One region of the Listeria sp. MAN/IMW/UF555 genome, then DNA from elsewhere that is predicted to be linked to it. Evidence: a T-box and tRNA genes for the amino acid it is inferred to sense, from the RefSeq annotation. Region 1 holds a T-box; the other regions hold tRNA genes.
What was found. A T-box is a leader RNA that pairs with one kind of tRNA and senses whether it is charged. The one in region 1 lies ahead of serS (serine--tRNA ligase), so its partner is inferred to be a tRNA-Ser.

Region 1 (7,487 bases):
GACGATGCGAATATGCATCGTCGTTTTTTTATAAGGATTGATGAAACTTTTTGAGTTCAAATTTCTTTGCTTCGTCTAAATCATGCCACCTGATGCCTTGTACGGCTCCTTCAAGCGCACATAGTTCACTTAAACAAACACTTGAATCATTTTCCCAAATACGTAAAAAGGCTTCTTTGCTTCCAACATTTTTTAGCTCAGCTGGAGTTTTTATCCCAGCTTTTATTAAGTCTTGCTCCAGTACTTTGCCAATGTTTGGTAATTCGCTAAGGTTCGCCATTACAGTTCCTTCTTCCTTTTTATTTTGGTAATTCGATTTTTTCGATACCGCCCATATAACCTTGTAGTACTTTCGGAATGCGTACAGAGCCATCTTCCTCTTGGTAATTTTCCAAAATAGCAGCGACTGTACGACCTAGCGCTAACCCGGAACCATTTAATGTGTGCACGTATTCTGGTTTGCTTCCTGGTTCACGGCGGAAACGAATATTGGCCCGTCTTGCTTGGAAGCTTTCAAAGTTACTGCAAGAAGAAATCTCACGGTAAGAATCATAGCTTGGAATCCATACTTCTAAATCATATTTTTTAGCAGCAGTGAAGCCTAAGTCAGCAGTACACATGCTTAGTACGCGATATGGTAATTCTAGGCGACGTAATACTTCTTCTGCGTTTCCAGTTAATTTTTCAAGCGCCGCGTAGGAATCTTCCGGTTTAACAAATTGAACTAATTCCACTTTGTTAAATTGATGTTGGCGAATTAAGCCACGCGTATCACGACCCGCAGATCCCGCTTCAGAACGGAAACATGCGCTAAATGCTGTATATTTTCTTGGTAAATCTTCTGCTTTTAAAATATCTTCGCGGTGGTAATTTGTTACTGGTACTTCCGCTGTTGGAATAAGGAAATAGTCTTCTGCTTCTATTAGGAAAGCATCTTCTTCAAACTTCGGCAATTGTCCAGTACCTGTCATGCTCGCGCGGTTTACCATGTACGGTGGAAGCATTTCTTCATAGCCGTGTTCATTCGAATGCAAGTCCATCATAAAGTTAATTAGCGCTCGTTCCAGTCTTGCACCTAATTTTTTATAAAAAACGAAGCGGCTGCCAGTTACTTTTGCAGCATTTTCGAAATCAAGAATGTCTAGGTCAGTTCCTAAATCCCAATGAGCTTTTGGTTCAAAATCAAATTCGCGAACTTCACCCCATTTGCGGATTTCTACGTTATCGTCTTCCGATTCACCGACCGGAGTAGACTCATGCGGAATATTTGGAATCGACATTAAAATCGTATCTAACTTCTCGTCAATTTCTCTTAATTCGATGTCTAATGTTTTAATACGGTCACCAACGACACGCATTTCTTCAATTTTAGCATCAGCATCTTGTTTTTCGCGTTTTAATTTAGCGATTTCTTGAGATACTTCATTACGCTGGCTTTTTAGCGCTTCTGTTTCCACAATCAGAGTACGACGACGTTTGTCTAACTCGCCAAATTTCTCAAATTCACCTAAGTCTTCCCCACGATTTTGCAACTTCTGCTTTACTTCTTCAAAATTATTACGTAACAACTTAACATCTAACATGCTAACTCCTCCTTTATTTTTTTCCATATAAAAAACTCCCGTACTTTCCCGAATTAACAGGAAAGGGACGAGAGTTAACCGCGTTGCCACCCTTATTGGGACTAAAAAAATCCCCAGCTTCATTTAGGTTTAACGGACCCAGCCGGAATGATTTACTCGCAAAACTATGCTTTCCACCACTCACTCCAAGATGGATTCATAAGGAAACTTCACCAGTTCGCACCAACCACTGGCTCTCTTTAGAAATTCTACCTTATTACTACTTCTTGTCTTCGCTTTTCGTATTAATTTAAAGTTATTCTATCGCATATCTGCTTAAATTACAAGCAAATCTTTAACCAATTAAATCGAGCGTGTCTGGACCGTCATCATCAGAATTCAGTATTCTAATTTGTTCCGGAACAATTTTTATAACGACAAAGGATGGTGAATCTTCGCCTTGAAACCAGTCTTTAGAGATATTTTCCCAGATGCGTTCTTTGATAGATTCATCTTCTTCCAGTGATGCTAAACCATTAATTTCTAAAAACGCAGATCCGGGGCTATCATAGCCAATTAAAACGCATACGTGCGGGTTTCTACGGACTTCCTCTGTTTTCGGTAGTTCTTTTCCAGATGGTGTATAAAGTGTTAAGCCATCATGAAGAAACGTCATATATCTAGCGTGCGGAAAATCGCCTTGTACAGAGGTTAATACCCCAACTTGATGTTGTTCTAAAATGGCGAGAATTTTATCTTCTAGTTCATTTTCCATCTAAAACACCTTCCTTTGGTTATTTAGTGTACATTTCCACTTGTTTTCAGGCTTCAAACATTTCAGGCTTGTTATCTCCGTAGCTATTTGCTATAAAAGAGTATAACCGTTTTGACTAGGGGGATTTGAAGTGATTTTATTAATCGATCATAATGACTCATTTACATATAATTTATTCCAATATTTTTTAGAGCTTAAGGAAGATGTGCGGGTAGTTTCTGCTAGAGATTTTTCGCTTCAAGCATTCGACCAATTAGCGCCTGAAATGGTTATTCTTTCACCCGGACCTGGTTCTCCAGATGATTTTCCAGAAAGTTTAGCTCTACTAGACAAAATTCACGTTCCCATTCTCGGAATTTGCCTTGGCCATCAAATGATTGGTCATTTTTTCGGGGCAAAAGTGGTTCAGGCGGACCTTCCTGTTCACGGAAAAACTAGTATTATCTCGCATCACGGTGAAGGATTATTTGCCGGACTTGTTTCGAGATTCTCAGTTGCCCGCTACCATTCTTTAGTCATTGACCCAAATACTGTGCCAGCTGATTTGAAAGTGACCGCTGTAACAGATGATGGAGTTTTAATGGGGTTAGAGCATCTAACAAAAGCGATTTACAGTGTCCAATTTCATCCTGAAGCAATCCTATCTGAAAACGGACACGCAATTTTAGAAAACTTTGTACGACTGGGGAGAGCTGCCAAATGAGTTTATTACGTTTTGATTTTGAAGGTTCGGTAAAGATTTTTGAAAAGCCAATTCGCGAACTGGTGGCACGCGATTTATCGGAAGTACTTCCTATAATGAAAGCGGCCGAAGAAGCCCAAAAATCAGGAAAATACGTTGCTGGTTTTGTTAGTTATGAGGCCGCTCCTGCTTTTCGTAGCAATTTAAAAACCAAACAACCTGCCGAGAACATGCCACTTATCTGGTTTGGTGTATACGATAACTTCACGACTGCACCTACCGAAAACTCAGACACTGCACCACTTTCTTTTAAAATGGATACGGATTACCCGAATTATGCGGAAAAAATAGCACAGATTAAAGCGGAAATTGCTGCTGGAAACACGTACCAAATCAACTACACTGTTCGGCTTCAAAGTGATGTACCAAGTGAGTTTTCTGCCCAAGCCACTTTTGAATCGCTGCAACAAGTTGGAAAAGCAAACTATACAGCGCTACTTGAAACGGATGAATTTCAAATTATCTCAGCTTCACCCGAGCTATTTTTTAAATGGAAGGAAAACATCTTGACGACACGTCCAATGAAAGGCACCATTCGCCGCGGAAGTACGGAACAAGCTGACTTAGAAGCACATGATTGGTTAAAAAATGATCCTAAAAATCGTGCCGAAAATGTGATGATTGTTGATTTACTACGAAATGACCTTGGGATGATTGCAGTGCCCGGTAGCGTAAAAGTGCCTAAATTAATGACTTTAGAACCTTACCCAACAGTGTGGCAAATGACGTCTACTGTTACCGCAGAAACATCTCCGGATACTAGTTTAACCGCAGTTTTCGAGGCGCTTTTCCCTTGTGGTTCAATAACTGGCGCCCCAAAAGCCCGGACAATGGAAATTATTTCAGAGCTAGAAGATTCACCTCGAGGCGTATACTGCGGCGCGATTGGATTCCTAGAACCTAATGGAAATGCGATTTTTAATGTGCCAATCCGAACGATTTCCATTGCAGATAATAAAGCAACTTATGGTGTTGGTGGCGGTATTGTTTGGGATTCTGATGCCGAAAGTGAATTTTCCGAGATTCATGCAAAATCAGCCATTTTAGAAAAAGCAACCAAGTTTTCTTTAATTGAATGTTTACGCCTTGAAAACGGAGCGCTTTCCCGGATAGACTTTCATCTAAAACGGCTTCAAACAAGCGCAAATTTTTTCGGTTTTCCTTTTAATGGTGAAAAAATTGTGGAACTATGGCGGGAAACAGCGCGAAACAATCCAGCTGGAACATATAAATTAAGATTTTTACTCCATCCAAATGGCACGCACCTTTTAGAACTAACCGAAATAAGTACGCAAAATCAGCAAATAACCGCGCAACTGGCAAAAAGTCCCGTCTCAACTGATGATTTATTCCTTTATCATAAAACCACTAATAGATCTGTTTATGAAGACATGAAAAGCACTGAAACCGAGGAGACATTGCTTTGGAATGAGCGAGGCGAGCTAACAGAATTTACTACCGGGAATATAGTTCTAGGCATAAAAGGCTGTTTTTTCACACCACCAGTGAGTTCAGGTCTTCTCCCAGGTACCATGAGAGCAGATTTATTAGCAAAAAACAAAATTTCCGAAAAAACACTAATGAAAAAAGACCTTTTCGAGGCTGACTTTGTGTGGTTAATAAATAGTGTAAGAGGATTTGTAGAAGTAGAAATCAAACAATAATCAACAGGTTTTTTCACAATTAAAAAGTGATTTTCGACAGTATATTTGCCATATTTTCGCCATATTTAGAATTAGTGAAAAAATTACTTGCAAATTTTCACAAACTATATTAGAATATGTGTTCGCACGTCTTTATTTCCGTTTTCCAAGGGAGGAAAATCATGAAAGTATTGTTTCACCATCTTAAAAATTACAAGCTACAAGCAACATTATCTACTTTGTTTGTAGTAGTCATGGTTATCTCACAACTATGGCAACCAAAATTACTTCAGCAAGTCCTAGACGCCATTATGAAAGATAATATGGATGAAATTTCTTCCATAGGCGCACTTCTAATCGGTATCGCCGCAGTTGGCCTTATCGCTGGGATTCTAAACACGATTCTTTCTGCCAAAGTCGCTCAAGGTGTCGGCGCAGATATTCGTGAATCTAGTTTCCGTAAAATCCAAACATTTTCATTTAGTAACATTGAAAAACTTTCGACAGGTAATCTAGTCGTTCGACAAACAAACGATATTACCCAAGTACAAAATTTAGTGATGCTTTCACTACAGTCGCTAACAAGAATTCCGATTATGTTTATCGGGGCATTTATTTTAGCGATGTTTACTCTACCTGAATTATGGTGGGTAATTATTGTGCTTGTTGTACTCGTTGTGCTAATTGTTGTCTTCACATTTGGCTCTATGGGTAAACACTTTGCAATTATCCAGAAGTTAATTGACCGCGTAAATTCTATCGCAAAAGAAAACCTTGCCGGAATGCGTGTTGTTAAATCTTTTGTTCAAGAAGATAACGAAATCGGACGTTTCACAACTGTCAGTGACAAACTAACTCGTCACACTATCATTGTAGGAACTCTTTTTTCTGTCATGATTCCTGCATTTATGCTCGTTTCTAACTTAGCAATTGTTGTTTCTATTTTCTTTGTAGGTGATATGGCTGCTGAAAACCCAGAAGTTATCGGAGCTATCGCATCATTTATGAACTATTTAATGCAAATCATGATGGCAATTATTATCGGCGGTATGCTAATGATGATGGCCTCTCGTGCGCTTATTTCCTTGAAACGTATTACTGAAGTTCTCGAAACAGAACCAGATATTACATACAACGAAAATGCGCCTGAACAAGATTTAGAAGGTACTGTTGAGTTCCGTAACGTTAGTTTCAAATATGATGGTGACGATACACCTGCTCTTAAAGATATTTCTTTTAAAGCAAATGTTGGTGAAATGGTTGGTATTGTTGGCGCAACAGGTTCGGGTAAATCGACTCTTGCCCAGCTAATTCCACGCCTTTACGATCCAACTGAAGGGGAAGTTATTGTTGGTGGTACTAACCTAAAAGACATCAATAAGAAAACACTTCGTAGCACTGTTTCCTTCGTGCTCCAACGCGCAATCCTTTTCTCAGGAACAATCGCAGACAATTTACGTCATGGTAAAAAAGACGCGACAACCGATGAAATGGAACATGCAAGTAAAATAGCACAAGCGAAAGAATTTATTGATAAACAAGCAAAACTATATGAAGCACCTGTTTCCGAGCGTGGAAACAACTTCTCTGGTGGACAAAAACAACGCCTATCCATTACACGTGGAGTTATCGGTTCGCCGAAAGTACTAATTCTTGATGACAGCACAAGTGCCCTTGATGCAAAATCCGAGAAATTAGTCAAAGAAGCACTTAATAAAGAGCTAGACGACACTACTACTTTCATCATTGCACAAAAAATCTCTTCTGTTATTCAAGCAGATAAAATTCTCGTGCTCGATCAAGGTAAACTCGTTGGCGTTGGTTCCCACAAAGAACTTCTTAAAGAAAATGAAACTTACCGTGAAATTTACGACACTCAAAAAGGCAAGGAGGTAACCGCATAATGAAAGAGTTTAAACAAATTAGCCGCTTTTTCTGGCACTATCTGCGGGGTTATAAACCTCAACTTTTTGTCATTTTAATTGCTGTAGTTTTTGCGACATACCTTCAAGTAAAAGCGCCACAATATATTGGTAACGCCGTTCAAGAACTTGGTGATTATGTTGTTCGTTTACTACAAACGGGTGTTGATGACAAGAGTGACTTCATCCATATCATTTGGATGCTGATTCTCTGCTACGTACTGCTCGCTGCTGCCACTTTTATCCAAAGTATCATTATGACAGGGGTAGCTGGTAAATCGACGAACAGAATGCGTATAGGGCTTTTCCGCAAGATGGAAAAACTATCAATCCGTTTCTTCGATAGCCGCAATGATGGCGAAATGCTGAGTCGCTTCACTAGTGACTTGGATAACATTTCTAACACACTCAACCAAGCATTGATTCAAGTGCTATCAAACATTGCATTAATGATTGGTGTCATCATCATGATGTTCCAGCAAAATGTGGAACTAGCCTTTGTTACTTTAATATCTGCTCCATTTGCGATTATTATTGCGACTATAATCATTCGAAAAGCCCGCAAATTCGTTGATATTCAACAAGATGAATTAGGTGTTTTGAACGGCTACATTGACGAAAAAATTTCTGGTCAAAAAATTATTATCACAAATGGCTTAGAAGAAGAAACTATTGAGGGCTTTGTTAAACAAAATAATGTTGTTAAAAACGCAACTTACAAAGGTCAAGTTTACTCCGGTTTACTTTTCCCAATGATGCAAGGTATTTCATTATTAAATACAGCTATCGTTATCTTCTTCGGTGGATGGTTAGCTCTAAACGGCGACCTAGAACGCACAGCCG
Region 2 (7,487 bases), on a different contig from region 1:
CGACTTTTGGGAAAAGCTTTGAAGCATTTGCTGTGCCGACAATTGTTGGCGAAATTAAACGTTTTTTACGTGATAAAACATGGAGCGTTCATGTACCACGTCGAATTAAAGAATTAGGTCCGAAAATTAAAAATGCCGTGGAAGAGCTAACAAGAGAACTACAAAGCTCACCGCAAATTAGCGATATTGCAGATTTTATCGGTGTCACGGAAGAAGAAGTTTTAGAAGCAATGGAAATGGGAAAAAGTTACCAAGCACTTTCTGTAGATCATTCGATTGAAGCAGATTCGGATGGAAGTACCATTACGTTACTTGATGTTGTTGGTGGTACGGATGATGGATTTGAACGTGTGAATCAACGTATGCTTTTAGAGAAAGTTCTCCCTGTTTTAGATGAGCGAGAACAGAAAATATTGCAATATACATTCATTGAAAATCGTAGTCAAAAAGAAACTGGTGAACTACTCGATATATCACAAATGCATGTGTCTAGAATCCAACGTCAAGCTATTAAAAAACTTCGAGAGGCGTTGCAGAATGAGGAAGTGGAGTAAATGAACAAGGCGGTTGAATCAAATAATTTATTTGTATTTCAACGTTCTAAAGCATTACAACAATACTGCGGGGATGTTTATTTTACCCATGAAGACAAAAATGGTTTTTTGTATGTTCTTTCTGATGGACTCGGAAGTGGGCTTGAGGCGAATAGAGCCGCCAAAGCGACCGTTGAAGCCATAAAGGAAGATATTCATGCGGATATTACTGATATGCTTGAAAAAGCTAACCAGGCCGTTTCTGGACTTCGTGGTGCTGCGATAGCAATTATTAAAGGTGACTACTTAACGAAAACACTTTACTATACTGGTATGGGTAATATCCGATTTTATATGATTGGTATAGAAGATAAGCTTATTTTTCCGCTTTCTGGCTCTGGATTTTTATCCGGAAGAAAACAGAAGTACCGGATGCAATCTTTTAAATACAAACCAGGCAGTAAGTTTTTGATGCATTCAGATGGGCTTGTTCTTTCTCGTGTTCGAAAAAGTCTCGAATCACCACTTTGTGTAGTAAAAATAGGACATTTAATCGAGCGAAATATACTTGATATTCCGACAGATGATGTAACTTTCTTGATTGGTAAATTTCCAGAATAACGCAAACACCTTTTAAACGAGCGATGGTTTAAAAGGTGTTTTTTTAAAATCGGGTGTGAGAACTTAGTCTATTTATGGTATATTAGAATAGAGCGCTAGTTTTTATACTTAATCATGTGATAAAAATCACTTAGTAAGCGTGAAGCGATATTGCTTTGCGTTTTTTTGCGCGGATTAAAATATAAATAAGAGAGAAGGAGCAAATTGAAGAAAGTTTTATCGAATAGTGTAAAAGGTTATACGTGGGCGAGGTTCAGAAAAGACTTGCTTGCGGGGATTATCGTGGGCATCATTGCTTTACCACTGGGGATGTCATTTGCGATTGCTTCAGGAGTAAAGCCTGAATACGGGATTTATTCAAGTTTTGTTGCTGGTATTATTGTTTCCATTTTTGGTGGTTCTAGATTTCAAATAGCGGGGCCGACTGGGGCGTTTATTCCTGTATTACTTGGAATCGTCTTAACTTATGGTTATCAGGATTTACTTGTAGCTGGGATGATGGCTGGGGTTTTACTTTGTTTAATGGGGATTTTCAAACTTGGAACGTTAATTAAATTTATTCCCCGCCCGGTAACTATCGGTTTTACAGCGGGAATTGCCGTAACGATTTTTATGGGGCAAGTGGGGAATTTCCTTGGATTAACTGGAATGGAAAAGCATGAATCATTTATAGCAAATATGAAAGAGATCTGGCTACACTTAGATTCATGGAATTTCTATAGCGTGTTGATTTCCTGTATTTGTATGTTTGTATTATTTGTTTTTCCAAAAATTTTACCACGAATTCCAGCACCACTCATTGGTCTTGTGATTACGACCGGGATTGCCATGCTGTTTTTCAAAGACGCGCTTCCAACAATTGGATCGGCATACGGAGAAATCCCGAGTACTTTTCCACCGTTCCAATTTCCTGATATGACATTTGCTAATATGAGTAAATTGATTGGGCCGGCTTTTGTTATTGCAATGCTCGGCGGGATTGAATCGCTTCTTTCGGCTGTTGTAGCGGATGGGATGACGAATACAAAACATAATAGTAACCGTGAATTGATTGGGCAGGGTATTGCAAACATAGTGACGCCAATGTTTGGTGGTATTCCAGCAACTGGCGCAATTGCAAGAACAGCGACCAATATTAATAATGGTGCCACTAGTCGTGTTTCAGGAGTTATTCATGGGATTTTTGTATTGCTTACGTTACTTGTCCTTGCACCAGTCGCTATTAATATTCCGATTGCAGCAATGGCGCCGATTTTGATGTTAGTTGCTTGGAATATGAGCGAACGAAAAACATTTCAACATATTATCAAATTAAAATCAGGCGATACTTTAGTGCTTGTTATTACCTTTTTATTAACGGTTTTTGCAAGTTTAACAGTAGCAGTTGAAGTGGGATTATTGCTTGCGGTCGTGCTATTCGCTAAACAAATGGGCAGCTCGATGCAAATTGAAGGAATTGAACTAGAAGGCGCCGAAATAGCTCCTCATTTACATGATAAAATTAGCATATTTACGATTCGCGGTCCGCTTTTCTTTGGTGCAGCACAAATTTTTCAACAAAATATTATTAAAGCAATCCATGTGAAACCAGAATTTCTTATTTTGCGAATGGGAAAAGTGCCAATTATCGATGCTACGGCAGAAGGTTATTTCCATCAAATTGAAAAAGAATTTTCGAAGCAAGGTGGGCAAATCTTGATTACGGGCCTAACAGACAAAGCGAAAGAAAGTCTGAAAGGTAGCGGACTTTATGACCGAATTGGGGAAGAACACTTCTTTTTACACACAGAAGACGCGGTCCATTACGCGGAAAATGCTTTAAGTGAGCTTAGCAGATAGCTTTTGTCAGTTGAAACGTAATTATGTTACACTTAATAGATAATGAAATAATTGGAGGCTATCAAGTATGGAACAAATGCAAGAAAAAATAATGAAATTAGTCCAAAAATCGCTAACTTATAAACCAGCGCAAATTAATGCCGTAATTAAACTAATGGAAGAAGGCAACACTGTTCCATTTATCGCACGTTACCGTAAAGAAATGACTGGTAGTCTAGATGAAGTTGAAATTCGCGATATTGAAGAAACGTTTGAATACGTTACTAAATTAGAAAATCGTAAAGAAGAAATTATTCGCTTAATAGATGAACAAGGAAAATTAACAGATGAACTAAAAGCTGCAATTATAAAAGCGGAAAAGCATCAAGCATTAGAAGACTTATACCGTCCTTATAAACAAAAGAAACGCACTAAAGCAACCATTGCCAAAGAAAAAGGCTTAGAACCTCTAGCCGATTGGTTAATGAGCTTTCCGGGTGAAGCAAATCCACTTGAAGAAGCTGCCAAATACATCTCTGAAGAAAAAGAAGTGACGTCAGCAGAAGACGCTTTACTAGGCGCGCATGAAATAATTGCCGAACAAATCAGTGATGAACCTACTTTCCGTGAATGGATTCGTAACTTCACTAGAAAATTCGGTATGATTGAATCACGAGCAAAAAACGCTGAAGCAGACGAAAAAGGCGTTTACGAAATGTACTACGAATTTAATGAAATGATTGGAAAGGTTGCTAGTCACCGGATACTTGCTTTTAATCGTGGTGAAAAAGAAGATATTTTACGCGTACAAGTCCAAGTAGACACAACAAAAATCTTCCAATATCTTTTTGAAAAAGTAATCCAAAACCGTAATTCTGCAACACGAACATACGTAGAAGAAGCGATTTTAGATGCCTATAAACGATTTATCGGTCCGGCAATTGAACGTGAAATTCGCGGTGAACTGACTGATAAAGCAGAAGAACAAGCAATCCATATTTTCTCCGAGAACTTGCGCAAACTGCTATTACAACCACCTTTAAAAGGAAAAATCATCCTTGGCGTTGACCCCGCTTTTAGAACAGGTTGTAAATTTTCTGTATTAGATCAAACGGGGAAAGTGCTAGAAATCGGTGTTGTTTATCCGCATACTGCTAAGGCAAGGCGTCCAGAAGCAAAACAAAAGATAGCTGAGATTTTATCCACTTATCAAGTAGAAGTTATCGCGATTGGTAACGGAACAGCTTCTCGTGAAACAGAGCAATTTATCGTAGAAGTTATTCGCGAATCAAAATCAAATGCTTATTATTGTATTGTTAATGAAGCAGGCGCAAGTGTTTATTCTGCAAGTGAAACAGCTCGTGAAGAATTCCCGGATTATCAAGTAGAAGAACGTAGCGCAGTTTCCATCGGACGCCGCTTACAAGATCCATTAGCAGAACTTGTAAAAATTGATCCAAAATCAGTAGGAGTAGGACAATATCAACACGATGTTGCCCAAAAACGCTTAAATGAAACCCTAACTTTTGTCGTTGAAACAGCCGTTAACCAAGTAGGCGTCAACGTAAATACAGCATCTGCTTCACTTTTACAATATGTTGCCGGTTTAAACAAAACAGTTGCAAATAACATTCGTAAATATCGCGAAGAAAACGGTTCTTTCACTTCTCGTAAAGAGTTGAAAAAAGTTCCTCGTCTCGGCGCGAAATCATATGAACAAAGTATCGGTTTCTTACGTATTTTAGAGGGCGAAAATCCTCTTGATAAAACAGCTATTCATCCTGAGAGCTATAAAGCAGCAGAGCAAATTGTAAAAGCAGCTGGTTTTGGCTTGAATGATATTGGTAGCGAGGATTTAAAAGTAGCATTACAAGCTCTTAGTATCCCAGAAGAAGCAGAAAAACTAGGCATTGGTAAAGAAACGATGCGCGACATTATTGATAACTTAATTGCTCCAGGACGCGACCTTCGTGATGAACTACCAGCGCCACTATTAAAACAAGATGTTATTTCGATGGAAGATTTAAAACAAGGAATGGAGTTACAAGGAACTGTTCGTAACGTTGTTGACTTTGGCGCTTTTGTTGATATTGGCGTGAAACAAGACGGACTTGTGCACATTTCAAAACTAAGTAATTCCTTTGTTAAAAACCCGATGGATGTCGTTTCAGTAGGAGACGTTGTAACGGTTTGGGTTGATGAAGTAGACACGAAGAAAAATCGAATTGCTTTAACAATGCGTAATCCAGATGGAAGTGTCAAATAATGAATCAAACAGAATTGCAGCAGCACATGGAAGAAGTGTCGCTGCAATTTTTCCAAAAAGAATTCCGTCACCAAGCTGTTTTTAACACGCGTTTACGAACAACTGGCGGAAGATATTTACTCAAAAGCCACAATATCGAAATGAACCCTAAGTACTTAGAAAACTTTGGCTTAGAGTACTTTTTCGGCATTATGAAACATGAATTATGTCATTATCACCTTCATTTAGAGAAAAAAGGCTATCAACATCGCGACAAGGATTTTCGTGAATTATTAAAAAAAGTAGACGCCCCAAGGTTTTGTGCTGCGATTCCGCGTGAAATTACAATGCATGAATATACATGTAAAAGTTGCGGGAAGTCATTTTTAAGACAACGTAGATTTAATGTAAACCGTTATCGCTGTGGCAGTTGCGGCGGAAGATTAAAGCAAACTGGTTCAAAAAAAGTTTATACAGAATCCCCCTAAAAAGCCTTGCATTTTTGCTTAATTCTGCGTATACTAATGGAAGTCAGATAATTCAACAGTAGCTCCGTTGATAGCGTAATTGGCTGTTAACCGAGTGGGCGCAGGAACAATAATCCTGCCTGTGGAGTTTGGGGAAGTACTCAAGTGGCTGAAGAGGTGCCCCTGCTAAGGGTATAGGTCGCTCACGCGGCGCGAGGGTTCAAATCCCTCCTTCTCCGTAATTAAGAAAGGTTACCTTATAAATGTTAAGGTAACCTTTTTTGCGCGCTAAAATTGGCATTTAAGAAGAGAGTTGCTATAATAAGAAAAACGTTTCAGAAAGGAATGGACTATGGATAATAAACTAGAATTTACAACGATTGATGAATATATTACCCAAGCGCCACCAGAAACAAAAGAAGTGTTGCAAAAAATAAGAGAGACAATTCAAGCTGCTGCCCCAGAAGCAACTGAGAAAATCAGCTATCAAATGCCAACTTTTTATTTTGAAGGAAATCTAGTGCATTTTGCGGTTGCGAAAAATCATTACGGGTTTTATCCAGCGCCTAGTGGCATTTCGGCCTTTGAGAAACAATTAGGAAAGTATAAGTATTCAAAAGGTGCGGTTCAATTTCCTATCAAAGAAGAAGTTCCTTATGAATTAATTAAAGAAATGACACTTTTCCGATTAGCAGAAAATAAACAAAAAGCAGCAGAAAAGCTAGCAAAGAAAAAGAAAAAATAAGTTTGAGGCTTTCATCAATATGATGGAAGCTTTTTTTGTTTGGTCTTTTATTTTAAAAAGACTAGACATTTAAAAATAAATGAGTATAATAATAAATAGAAAACGTTTTCTTGTAGAAAAAAATACGTTTGGGGGAAGAAAAGTGAATAAATTTATGGAGTTGCTTGGGGATAAATTAATGCCTCTTGCTGCAAAGTTAGGGGAGAATCGTTACTTAACGACTTTACGAGATGCTTTTATGTTAGCGTTTCCACTGACAATGTTTGGTTCTATTGCTGTAGTTTTGATGAATCTGCCATTTTGGAGTGATGAAACGAAAGCTACTTTACAACTTTATTTAGGAAATGCCCAAAATGCGACGATGAGTATTATGACGGTTTTTGTCGTTTTTGGTATTGGTTATTCGTTATCGAAGTATTATAAAGTAGAAGCTATATATGGTGGTGCTGTAGCGCTCGCTAGTTTCTTGATTTTAACGCCATTTTTCTTTAATAGTGCCAATGGGGAATTAGTTACTGGAGCACTTTCTTTAGACAGACTTGGTGCAAAAGGTATGTTTATTGGGATGATTACTGGTTTTATTGCGGGAGAATTATATCGTTTCTTCGTGCAACGTGATTGGACGATTAAAATGCCTGATGGGGTGCCTCCAGCAGTTGCTAAATCATTTGCTGCATTAATACCAGCAGTTTTGACATTAAGTATCTTTTTAGTAATTAATATTATTGTTCAATTCTTCTTCAATACCAACTTACATGATGTCGTGTACACGGTTATTCAAAAACCGCTTGTTGGTTTAGGATCGGGAATTATACCAACTCTGATTGCACTTTTCTTTGTCCAAGTATTGTGGTTCTTCGGTTTACATGGTCAAATTATTGTAAACTCGGTAATGGACCCAATTTGGAATACGTTAATGCTTGAAAATCTGGATGCCTATAAAGCTGGGTCTCCGTTACCACATATTATTACAAAACCATTCATGGAAGTATTTACTGTCGGCATGGGTGGATCTGGGATGACACTTGCTGTAGTAATCGCGCTCGCTTTTCTAATGA
Region 3 (7,487 bases), on a different contig from region 1:
CGCAAAATGAGGTAAAAACATCATCACTAAAACAAATAATAATACTGCTTTAACATACGCATCCTCAAATCGCTCAATAAAACGAGCGGTTTTTGAAGGTTCACTTTGGGCGGTTTCTACTAAACGAATAATCTTGCTAAAAATCGTATTATCAAAAGTTTGCGTTACTTTAATGGTGATAGCACTGCTGACATTAACTGTCCCACCAAATACTTCAGCATCAACAGTTTTCTCAACTGGAACCGATTCACCATTGATTGCTGCTTCATTCAAAGTTGTTGAACCACGAACAATCACACCATCAATTGGAACACTTTCCCCAGGTCGAACGAGTACTCTATCATCTAATTGCAAATCTTTTGCAGCCACTTCTTCAACATCACCATTTGGAAGAAAACGAAAAGCTCGTTCCGGTTGAAAAGCCATTAATTTCGTGATTTCGCGCTTACTTTTATTCGTCGTATACGTTTCTAATGCCCCACTAACTGAGAAAATAAAAATAAGTATGGCGCCTTCAAACCAATAACCAATAATTGAAGCCCCTGTAGCCGCTAATATCATTAAAAGCTCTACATTAAGTTTTTTCGTTTTAATCGTCGCCGCTATCCCTTCCTTAGCTTGTTCAAATCCGCCAATAACAAAGGCACTCAAGAAAATCACCGCTGTCCAAAAATCACCGACATCATTCCCGATTAGACTACCGACAACAATTAAAACCCCACTAATACCAGTCGTTACAAACTGCCAATTCCGCTCCATCCAGTCTTTCATAATGCTCATCCTCTCCAAATGATAATGATTCCCATTACCCTAAAAAACACAAAAATCTGCTTTCGCAACTGCGAAAAACAGACTAAACAATAATTATTATAATTAATTTTTAAAGGAAACACCCTTAACTCACTTGTTATTATAGCACTTTTTAAAAATCATATCAAACTAATTGATAAAATTTATTTCTAATTGAGAATGAATTTCACTATCATTATTACACATAAAAAAACACTTGAGCAAAAAGCCCAAGTGCATGTTTACATTAAGGTAATTGGTTTCCAGCCGCACAGTAAATTTCATACCATTCTTCGCGACTAAGTGTTACGTCAGAAGCTTTTGCAATATCAGCGATTCTTCCTGGGTTCATTGTACCAACCACTGTTTGGAAGCTTGCTGGGTGACGCTGTATCCACGCAACCGCAATTGCCGAATTAGTCACACCTTTGTATGCAGCAATTTTATCGATTGTTTTGTTTAATTCAGGGAATTTATCGTTATCTAAGAAAACTCCTTCAAAGAAACCATATTGGAACGGAGACCAAGCTTGGATAGTCATATTATTTAAACGACTATATTCCAAAATCCCGCCATCGCGATCAAGAGAAGGATCAATCGTCATATTTACGTTAAAACCAGTATCAATCATTCCTGTATGCATAATACTAAATTGTAGTTGATTGGCAATTAATTCTTGGTCCACGTATTTTTTTAGTAGTTCGATTTGACCTGGGTTTTGATTACTTACGCCGAAATGACGAACTTTCCCGCTTTTTTCAAGCTCAGTGAACGCCGCTGCTACCTCTTCTGGTTCAAAAAGTGTATCCGGACGATGAAGTAATAGTGTATCTAAATAATCTGTTTTCAGGCGTTTCAAGCTACCTTCCACAGAAGAAATAATGTGCTCTTTTGAAAAATCAAAGAATCCTTGACGAATTCCGCATTTTGATTGAAGAATCATTTTTTCACGAACTGTTGCATTCATATCAATTGCATCAGCAAAGACTTCCTCTGATTTACCGCCGCCATAAATATCCGCGTGATCAAAAAAATCAATACCGTTTTCAAGTGCTGTATTAATTACTTTGTTCGCCTCTTCTTTACTAAGATCCGCCATTCTCATACATCCTAGCGAAATTTCTGAAGCTGTTAAATCGCTATTACCAATTGTTATTCGTTTCAAAATCAAGCACCTCTTTCTAAAAGTATATCCTTATTTTAACACTTTGTTGAAATCGTTACCAAACTTAACCTTCTGAATAAAAACTAATTCCCTTATCCGTATCCTCCACAACGATCCCGGCTGGTTGATTAATCAAAAGAATGCAGTAATAAAAATCACCGACGCAGCCTGATGTATGTAGGGCAAAAATTAAATATAGAACAGCTTCATTTACTCCAAGAAAGCGCAGAAAAATGAACAATCCCGTAAGAACGATAAATGGCGCAATCGAAATAATAAAGAATTGCGCTCTCGAATAAAATGCTCCGGGGCTTCCAGCATAAGCCATCCCGTTTTTAACGCCAAATCTCACTTTTGCTTCTGGGCGAAAAGCTTTGAAGAAAATCCCGTGTACGGCTTCGTGAATAACAATTGCTACTGCATAGCCACCAAACATCCAAATAATCCCCATAAAACCATTCGTAATTGCAAAACCGCCTGAAAAAACAATCCCTAAAACAGTTAATACAAGCACAATAACAATCGCAACAATATTCAAATTCATAACCAATTTTTTATTTTCTAGTAAATTTATTTCTTGAACCAATCTTCTTTCCATTTAGCACGCTCCTTTTATAAAAAACACTGGTATTTTTGTTAATATTATTATACAATACTTCTTGTCGGCATTCTATGTCACAGTGGAGAAATACCCAAGTCCGGCTGAAGGGGACAGACTCGAAATCTGTTAGGCGGTGTATGCCGCGCCGGGGTTCGAATCCCCGTTTCTCCGTAAATATAAAAAGGTTCACGCTTAAAAATAGCTTATATTGCTATTTCAGGCGTGAACTTTTTATTATTCTTTTTTCTCCGCAATACTCACATACATTCCCTCATCAAGCTCCCAGTTCTGCACTACTTCAAATCCAAATCCCGCAAGCTCTTCCTTCAATTTCTCAGCTGAAATTTGAATTTCCATTGGGGGACCTTTCAAATCCGTTCCTTGTGTATCGAATTCTATGGTAGCAAAGTAGCCACCAGATTTCACGACTCTACTTACTTCACGCAAAACATCCAGAAGTGAACCCGCTTCATGTAACACGAGCGATGCCAGCACAACATCCACCGAACTAGCTTCAAGCGGAATATCATCCATGCTTGCTTCTAATGTTTTTATATTGGTTAATTCAGCTTTTTTCGCTTTCGCCTCAATTAATTCCAACATTTTCGTATCTAAATCTAATGCAAAAACGGTATTTTCAACCTTTTTCGCTGCCGGAATCGTTAAAAATCCTGTTCCCGCTCCTAAATCTAAAATGCTCGCTGTTTTTTCCATTGGGACCCTCTGTAAAAATTCCTCTGGCGATAAAACTTCGCTCCGTTCAGGTCGATCCAAATAATCTACTTTCCTCTTAAAACCAGCTTCCCCGTGGTGATTGTGGTGATGATTCATTTTCAGCACTCCTTTAATGTTGATGTTTTTCAATTTCTACGACAATACTACCTACAGTCTGCTTGCTTAAATAGTCTTCCATTTGTTGCTCTGCCTTATTCATTACTTCGCCGATTAAGCAGTGCGGCTGACTTTCACTATGATTTTTAGGATCACAGTGAAAAAAAGCACCTTTTCCTTCAATCGCTTGAATAACATCTAAAAAACTAATACTGCTTGCAGGTTCGGCTAATTTATAACCGCCGTTTACACCTGTTACTGACTCAACGAAACCAGCTTTCACAAGCATTGTTAACACTTTAGAAAGATACGTTGGCGAAACATTTTGCTTGGTTGCAAGTTCTTTCACTCCTACAGATTTTTCCGGAGATAAATTCGCTAAATAAACCATCGTATGTAGCGCATAATTGGTTGCTTTTGAAAATTTCATACTTTCACCTTCTTAATTAAAGACTTAACGACTCTATAATATCCTTATTAAACAAATTTGTCAATCTACAACAAAAAAACCTTCTCCTAATAAAGGAAAAGATTTTAGTATTTATAATAAATCTCGCAACAAAGCAGCTAGTTCTTGTTCATTTTTAATACAATAATCTGGCTGGTAAGTGGCATTGTTAGGTTGTATGTGTTGTCGTCTGTTTAGCCAAATTGATTTCCAGCCGGCACTTTTTGAACCAATTACATCATTTTCGAAAGAATCGCCAATATAATAGGTTTCCGCGCTCTTAATACCGATTTGTTCCTCTACTAGCTTAAATATTTTCTTGTCTGGTTTTTCGATACCTACTCCGCCAGAAATAAAAGTATGCTCGGCTGGAATCCAGTCGTTTATTTGTAAATCATTTATTTTATGTTGTTGATGGTCTTTTGGCCCGTTTGTAATAATTCCCATCGTTATATTTTTCTTTTTAGCCCAAGTGAGAATTTCTTTAATTCCGGGTGAAAGTTCGATTTTGCGTTGGTTTTGTTCATAAGCGTGTTGAAATGCTTCTGCTTCTTTTTTTGTAATTTGGTAATCAAAATTGTTCAATGCCTGCGTAATCCGATAAACGTGCATTTCTGCTTTTGGCATTTCTCCTCGAACAACCTTATGATACACTTCATCACTATAAAATCGGCTTTTAATATATAAATTTTCGATTTTCAGGCGGTCTGATTTCCCAAAAATGGTTTTAAAGGCCTCTTCAAATGGTTTTAGTTGGTCATAAACTGTGTCATCAATATCAAAAATTAAATTAATCATGGTTTCCTCCTGCAAAATTCGCTTCTTTTACTCTACCATTAAATCGAAAAAGTAGGAAGAGCCTAGGCAAAGTGCTTAGACTCTTCGGTTAATTAACTATCTTCCATTTCTTTAATCGTTTCTTCCATAGAAATGCAGGTCGCGTAACGGCCAGGCCACATCCATTCATTATAGTACTTATAACTATTCTCACCAGACATAAAGTGGTTATCTTCCGTCGAATTAGCATGGGCGGGAACGATCATCTGGAAACCATGTTCAAAACCACATTTCACCGTGGCGTCAATGCAAAAATCGGTTTGCAACCCGGCTACTACAATTTTTTTCGTTCCTTTTCCTTTTAAGTATTCAAGTAAGCCTGTTCCTTTAAAAGCGCTATTTACTGTTTTATCAAAGATTTTTTCGTCTTTATTTGGTTGGAATTTTTCGTAAATCTCAAATCCTGCTTTGCCTTTGGTGAGATCTGTTTCAGGTCCTTCATCATGTCGAACATATATTACTTCGATATTATTCTTTCTGGCAGCAGCTATCAAACGCTCTATGTTTGAAACAAGTGAATCAAAATTATAAAGCTCACTTGTCATAATTGCTTTTTGCGTGTCAATAATTAGTAGTATCAATATTTCTCACTCCTTTAGAATTCACTTATACTATCATCCTGCTGTTGGCGCCACATATGCTTTCCAGCCGCCAATCATTTCGTCTTTTTCTGATTTGCTTAGTAGTTGCATACCGATTACTTGGTTGATATTCACTGCCAATCCTCGACTAAAGCGATTCACTCGGGAAGCTGATATGCAATTAATATATACATCTGCCAAACGAATCAATTCTCCTTTAGTTTCTACAATCCCAACAATGTATCCAATAGCTGTCACAAGTAAAACTGGCTCTCCGACTTCGATTGCTTGTAATAGTTCTTCTTTCATCATGAAGCCCCCCTATTTCATTTCTATCTGTATACCCGATTTTGATTTGTTCAAAAGAAAAGCCGACCCAAGATTACTTGGATTAACTTCCCTCTTTATTGAACGCTTTTTTACTAAGGCATATGTTTTTAAACTGTATTTCCAATCACCTACCCCTTTTTAATGAACAAATGTAGTTTCCTTTGGTATAATTGAAACTAGTTTTCTCGGGTACATATATATTAGAGATAATGAAGGAGGAGAACTATGTGGAAGAAGCATAAGTGGCTAATTGTTGCAGTACTCTTATTGGTAATTTATGTCGCTCCATTGTTTATTCTTGGCGGGAATAGTCACGTGAGGATACATGATAATTTAGATTCCAATGTGACATGGTACAAAATGGTTTTGGATAGCGGGGATTATACAGCAAAAGTTGGGACAGCAAATATTGATCAGATAATGGATGATAGTGTCCCCAGAGATTCATTTGATTCAGAATTTGTTGGAATTGATTGGCTTTATATGATTTTCAGTACACCTATTGCGTTTGCGGTGAGCCAGTTGATTACACGTGTATTTGCATTTTTAGGATTGTTTTTATGGGCAAGGGATTATCTCATTAAAGATAAAAAATATCTCGTACCGCTTTATTTTGTTTCCTTAGCTTTTGCACTGACGCCTTTTTGGCCATCAGGTATGCTCAGTACGCTAGGGATGCCACTTGCTTTGTGGGCGTTTTTAAACATTAGAAATAACAAGCGGCGAATCTGGAATGTAGTTATACTGACACTGCTCCCATTTTATTCTAGTTTAATATTAGGATTTTGTTTCTTTTTAGTAATGGTTGGCTGTATCTGGTTATATGATGTTATTAAGAAAAAACAAATCAATATCCGCTTTTTACTTAGTATGGTTTACATGGGATTGTTATACGCGCTAGTAAATTATCGTTTTATTTATGCGATGTTCATAAACCCAACACCAGATTCAAGAAGCGAATTTAGTTTGCCAGATTTATCATTTTTAAGTTCGATTCGACTTAGTTTTAAAAATTTCATTGTAGGACACACGCACGATCAGGCGCTCGCTGGATTTGTTATTTTGCCAGTATTACTGCTTGTGCTAGCGTTAATCCTTATCAAACGAGAATGGGTCAAAGAAAAACTGTTTTTATGGCTATTTGGGTTTAATTTGTTTTTATCATTTTGGTATGGTTTTTGGTGGTATCGTGGCTGGAACTGGATCAAAGAAAATGTAGAAATCATGCGAACTTTTAATTTTTCACGATTTCACTTTTTACAACCGTTTTTATTTTATGGTTTATTCGCAATTGCAATCGTTTATTTAATTAAAAAAGGAAATTGGTGGCGAAAATTAGCTTATTTAGCAATTGTGTTGCAGCTTGTCGTCGTTTTCGCGAATAATTCTGAGATCTACTACCGGACTGGAAATGGCTCACCTAGCATCAATCAATTTTATGCGACGGAGCAATTTACAGAAATTAAAAATTACATTGGTAAACCGCAATCAAGTTACCGCGTTGGTAGCATTGGCCTGCATCCGTCTGTTTCCCAAGAAAATGGCTTTTACACTGTGGATGGCTACGTTAATTCTTACCCACTTGCTTATAAAAGAGCCTTTCGAAAAATCATCGCTGGCGAATTAGACAAAAGCCCCGTTCTAAAAGATTATTATGATAACTGGGGAAATCGTTGTTATTTATTTTCTGCCGAGTTAGGGAAAAATTACGATTTCGGCAAAGATTCGAAAAAGCATATTAAAAAACTAGACTTTAATATAGATGCATTTAAAGCAGTTGGCGGCGAATATATCTTGTCTGCCGTTCCAATTGACAACGCTTCTGAGATTGGGCTAACCTTCGAAAAAGCATTTAATAACAAAGCATCTTACTGGAAAATTTATTTATACAAAGCTACAAATTAA

Region 2: it has a tRNA-Ser gene. The T-box ahead of serS (serine--tRNA ligase) is inferred to sense a tRNA for this amino acid. The anticodon was not compared.
Region 3: it has a tRNA-Ser gene. The T-box ahead of serS (serine--tRNA ligase) is inferred to sense a tRNA for this amino acid. The anticodon was not compared.

What each region holds. Positions count from the first base shown of each region.
Region 1 is NZ_JBZWZS010000003.1:324,930-332,416, reverse strand. Features, by position in the region: gene AC4PG8_RS11365 (TfoX/Sxy family protein) at 29-280, opposite strand; gene serS (serine--tRNA ligase) at 300-1,583, opposite strand; T-box leader at 1,644-1,865, opposite strand; gene AC4PG8_RS11355 (pyridoxamine 5'-phosphate oxidase family protein) at 1,918-2,337, opposite strand; gene AC4PG8_RS11350 (anthranilate synthase component II) at 2,468-3,040, shown strand; gene pabB (aminodeoxychorismate synthase component I) at 3,037-4,743, shown strand; gene AC4PG8_RS11340 (ABC transporter ATP-binding protein) at 4,905-6,626, shown strand; gene AC4PG8_RS11335 (ABC transporter ATP-binding protein) at 6,626-7,487, shown strand, end outside.
Region 2 is NZ_JBZWZS010000001.1:753,129-760,615, reverse strand. Features, by position in the region: gene sigB (RNA polymerase sigma factor SigB) at 1-554, shown strand, start outside; gene AC4PG8_RS03820 (PP2C family serine/threonine-protein phosphatase) at 555-1,154, shown strand; gene AC4PG8_RS03815 (SulP family inorganic anion transporter) at 1,359-2,993, shown strand; gene AC4PG8_RS03810 (Tex family protein) at 3,061-5,238, shown strand; gene AC4PG8_RS03805 (SprT family protein) at 5,238-5,705, shown strand; tRNA gene AC4PG8_RS03800 (tRNA-Ser) at 5,836-5,923, shown strand; gene AC4PG8_RS03795 (iron chaperone) at 6,037-6,429, shown strand; gene celB (PTS cellobiose transporter subunit IIC) at 6,572-7,487, shown strand, end outside.
Region 3 is NZ_JBZWZS010000001.1:1,008,725-1,016,211, forward strand. Features, by position in the region: gene AC4PG8_RS05070 (heavy metal translocating P-type ATPase) at 1-771, opposite strand, end outside; gene AC4PG8_RS05075 (aldo/keto reductase) at 1,037-1,954, opposite strand; gene AC4PG8_RS05080 (DUF3267 domain-containing protein) at 2,019-2,552, opposite strand; tRNA gene AC4PG8_RS05085 (tRNA-Ser) at 2,637-2,726, shown strand; gene AC4PG8_RS05090 (class I SAM-dependent methyltransferase) at 2,790-3,386, opposite strand; gene AC4PG8_RS05095 (Rrf2 family transcriptional regulator) at 3,400-3,816, opposite strand; gene AC4PG8_RS05100 (HAD family hydrolase) at 3,928-4,632, opposite strand; gene AC4PG8_RS05105 (cysteine hydrolase family protein) at 4,725-5,252, opposite strand; gene AC4PG8_RS05110 (hypothetical protein) at 5,286-5,561, opposite strand; gene AC4PG8_RS05115 (DUF6044 family protein) at 5,808-7,487, shown strand.